Regions from separate parts of the Rhizobium sp. S163 genome, predicted to be linked through region 1. Evidence: predicted binding sites of a transcription regulator. Region 1 holds the regulator's gene; the other holds the start of a gene.

Region 1 (2,185 bases):
CTGCCCGCCAACCTGCTCGCCATGCCCGTCATCTCCTTCATCGTCATGCCCTTCGGAATGCTCGCGATGTTGGCGACGCCCTTTGGCCTCGATGCGGCGCCATGGATCGTCGCCGGCTTCGGGCTGGATCTGGTGATCGATATCGCCAAGATGGTTTCCGGCTGGGGCGGCAGTGTCGATATCGGGCGGATACCGGAGTGGTATTTTGCGCTAGCCGTCCTCGGCTTCCTCGTCTGGGGTCTGATGCGCACACGCCTGCGATGGATCGGCGCTGCGGTTGCCGCGCTAGCAACGCTTGTCGTCGTCCTGCTCCCGGCCGCACCGGCGCCAGAGCTGGTTGTCTCCGAGGATGGAAGCCTCGTGGCATCAGTCAAGAGCGACAGCCTCGCCAGCAACCGCGAACGGCCGCCCGACTTCATCTTCGGGCAATGGCAGCGCGCGCTCGCCATCGAAGACCACAAGCCGCCCGAGATGCTCGACGGCGAGGCCTTGCCCATTCTGAGAAGGGGCGAGCCAAGGCCAAGACTGACGTTGAAACAACAACGCGAAGCCCGCGCCATGATGCGCGCTGCTGCGGCTTCCACAAACGACAATGGCTTCCAATGCCTCAAAACGGCCTGGTGCGTGACAGCGCTCGACAGCGGCTACATCATCGCGACGCTCGAAAACGCCGCCTATCTCGGTCCCGCCTGCGATGTGGCCGATATCGTCATCACGCCGGTGCGCCTCCGCCAGGCGACATGCCGCTCCGGCGCAATGCTATTGACCGGCGAAACCCTCAGACGATCGGGCGCCGTTGAAATCCGCATCGACGAGCAGGGGACACCCGTCGTCAAAGCAGCCTATGAAAGTCTCGGTCGCCCCTGGATGCGCCATCGCGCCTATGACTGGCGCAACGACAGCTTCAGCGATGATCCGTCACCACTCAGTGATACCGGCGAATAAGCCCGACGAGCTTGCCCTGAACCTTGACGCGGTCAGGCCCGAAAATGCGGGTCTCATAAGCCGGGTTGGCCGCCTCAAGCGCGATCGACGCGCCCTTGCGGCGGAAACGCTTCAGCGTTGCCTCTTCATCGTCGACAAGCGCCACGACGATATCGCCGGGGTTGGCGGTGTTGCCGTTGCGGATGATGACGGTGTCGCCGTCGAAAATGCCGGCTTCGATCATCGAGTCGCCCTTGACCTCGAGCGCATAATGCTCGCCGGAGCCGAGCATGTCGGCGGGGACGGTGATGTCGTGGGTGTTGTTCTGGATCGCCGAGATCGGCACACCGGCAGCGATGCGGCCCATGACGGGAACGGAAGCCGAGTTGCCGTTGTCGGCGCTTGGCGCGGCTTTCGGGGCAGGGGCTGCGGCCACCGGCTGCGGTTTGCCGAGGCTGCCCTCGATGACGCTCGGCGAAAAGCCGCGTCGCGGCTGCAGGCTCGGATTATAGGCCTCCGGCAGCTTGATGACCTCAAGCGCGCGCGCCCGGTTAGGCAGCCGGCGAATGAAGCCGCGCTCTTCCAGAGCCGTGATCAGCCGGTGAATGCCGGATTTTGATGCGAGATCGAGTGCATCCTTCATTTCGTCGAAGGATGGCGGAACGCCCGACTCTTTCATCCGCTCATGAATGAACAGAAGCAGTTCTTGTTGCTTGCGTGTCAGCATCGAAATGAACCCCAGAGTCGTGAAACAAAGCCAGAACGGACACTATATGTTCCATATGTGTTCCGCAAGTGCCTAAATTTTCGTAAAACTTGGCTCGGAATCGTCGCGATTTTGCACTTCATTCGATTTAACCGCGCTCGCCTCTTGCATTGTGGCGAAAGCCAGCGCACATCTCTGCCGATTTCGGGAGGATTTGCTGATGCGTGACCCCCATCCTCTGGACCACGTGGTGCTGCCGGTCGTCAATATCGAGATGGCGCGCGAGCGCCTGGGCAAGCTCGGTTTCACCGTCGCCGTCGATGCGCGGCACCCATTCGGCACCGAGAATGCCTGCGTCTTCTTCGCCGACAAAACCTATCTCGAGCCGCTCGGCGTCGCCAGTCTGGAGACTTACGAGGCGGCCATAGGAGACGGCAACGTTTTCACCGCTCGCGACCGCGCCTTTCGCTTCCGCTGCGGCGACGACGGCTTGTCGGCTATCGTCTTCGGCACGCCGGATGCCGATAGCGATCACGCCCGCTTTACTGCCGATAG
Region 2 (2,185 bases), on a different contig from region 1:
CATATTCGCCAACATGGACGAGGCGAAGGCTGCCGCGCGTGCGCTTCACGACAAGCGGCCGGACTGGTATTTCGAGGCGACCGAAACATTGGCGGGAGACGATGATGACAGGCGTTGACGACACGCGTCCGTTCATTCCAGTGGGATTTGCCGTGCTGACGGTTTCAGACACGCGCACCCCCGCCGACGATCGCTCCGGCGATACGCTGGCGGCGCGCATCTCGGAGGCCGGGCACCGACTCATCGCACGCGCCATCGCGCCCGACGACCGGCAGGCGATCGCCGCGCAGGTGCAGGCCTGGACCGCGCAATCGGACGTCGACGTGATCATTACCACCGGCGGAACCGGCTTTACCGGCCGCGACGTGACGCCCGAGGCGCTGGAGCCGCTATTCGACAAGCGCATGGATGGCTTTTCGGCCGTCTTCCACCGGATCTCGCAGGACAAGATCGGCACGTCGACCGTGCAGTCGCGCGCGACGGCGGGGCTGATCGGCACGACCTTCGTCTTCGTGCTGCCCGGATCGCCCGGCGCCTGCAAGGACGCGTGGGATGGCATCTTGAAGGCGCAGTTCGATTATCGCCACATGCCGTGCAACTTCGTGGAAATCATGCCCAGGCTCGACGAGCACCTGAAGCGCGGCGCCTAAAAAACTAGTTCCGCGCCGAACGCGCCACCCAGGACGGGATAAGCTCGGCCGATAGCTTGCGCAGCTTCTGCCCCTTGACGAATTCCGCCAGCTGCATGCCGCTGCGCGCCGTCGCCAGCGCGTGTTTTTTCGGCAGCAACAGGCCTAGCTCCAGCGGCGCCAGACGGCGCAGGCGCTGATAGAAAGGCCGGCGATAGCCACGCGAGGCGGTGAAACGGGCGGGCAGCTTGTTCAGCGCCACATATTCGGCGATCTCGTCGATCCAGCCGCTCTGCGGGCGGGCGCCGGGCTCGACGAACAACAGCCATTCGCCGCGCGCCGAGCGCAGTATGTCCTTGATATCCCAATGCTGATGGAAGCGGCAGCCGACGGCGTCCGCGACCTTGGACGAGCCATCGCGCGAGCCGTGGTCGAGCACGACCACATCGCTCACCAGCCCTTCCACGGCACCAGCAACCAACACCGATAATGTCTGCGCCAGCTCAGGTTCCTGATCCCGGCATTCCAATACGACAGTCAACATTGCTCATTTATAGTGCGACGCACAAAACATTACCAGCGACAGTTTTCCAAATTTGTTCTTGCATTGTTCTCATTTCAGCGATAGGAATTTAATCACCAGAACGGATGGGGACGACGAGTCTTCCATCGACGGAGAAACCCGATGAACGAACAGTCCCTTGCAGGGCAGGCCGCATTCGCGCCTGCCAACACGGCGGATATTGCCGACGCGATGATCGTTTCTTCCGGCCTCAGGATCGAGGTCGACCGCCGGCGTGGCCGCGGTGCGGGATTGAACCCGAGCGGGCGCTTCGAGCCACAGAGCCGTGAAGGCTTCGACGATGGCTGGCAGACGCTGGAAGAGCTGCCGCCGTTCAAGACCGAGGTGCAGATCGAAAAGCCGCGCACGGCAATCACCCGCAATGAATCGCCGGATATCCCGTTCGACCGTTCGATCAATCCCTATCGCGGCTGCGAGCACGGCTGCATCTATTGCTTCGCGCGGCCCACGCACGCCTATATGGGCCTGTCTGCAGGGCTAGATTTCGAAGCCAGGCTGTTTGCCAAACCGGATGCGGCGAAGCTCCTGGAGCGCGAGCTCGCCAAGCCCGGCTACAAGCCGCGGGTGATCGCGATCGGCACCAACACGGATCCGTATCAGCCGATCGAGAAGGAATGGCGGATCATGCGGGATATCCTCGAGGTACTGGAGCGGGCAAACCATCCTGTCTCCATCGTCACCAAGTCGGCACTCATCCTGCGCGATCTCGATATCCTGCAGCGCATGGCGGAGAAGAACCTGGTGCGCGCCTCGCTGTCGGTGACGACACTGGACCGCAAGCTGGCGCGGACGATGGAGCCGCGCGCCTCGACCCCGTCGAAGCGGCTCGATGCGCTGAAGGCGCTGAGCGACGCCGGCATCCGCACATCGATGATGATGGCACCGGTCATTCCAGCGCTGAACGACCATGAGATCGAGCGCGTGCTCGATGCAGCGCATGCCGCCGGCGCCACGGAGGCAGGCTATGTAATCC

The links. The regulator LexA, encoded in region 1, represses DNA repair genes until DNA is damaged. The targets are predictions, from matches to a motif close to TGTTCNNNNTGTGTTCNG.
Region 2: the regulator LexA is predicted to act here: its motif matches at 1,216-1,233, upstream of QTL96_RS19390 (glycosyl transferase).

Annotation. Positions count from the first base shown of each region.
Region 1 is NZ_JAUDSA010000003.1:154,654-156,838, forward strand. It holds gene QTL96_RS00860 (ComEC/Rec2 family competence protein) at 1-945, shown strand, start outside; gene lexA (transcriptional repressor LexA) at 926-1,651, opposite strand; gene QTL96_RS00870 (VOC family protein) at 1,851-2,185, shown strand, end outside.
Region 2 is NZ_JAUDSA010000018.1:775,257-777,441, reverse strand. It holds gene QTL96_RS19400 (4-(cytidine 5'-diphospho)-2-C-methyl-D-erythritol kinase) at 1-118, shown strand, start outside; gene moaB (molybdenum cofactor biosynthesis protein B) at 105-650, shown strand; gene QTL96_RS19390 (glycosyl transferase) at 655-1,173, opposite strand; gene QTL96_RS19385 (PA0069 family radical SAM protein) at 1,315-2,185, shown strand, end outside.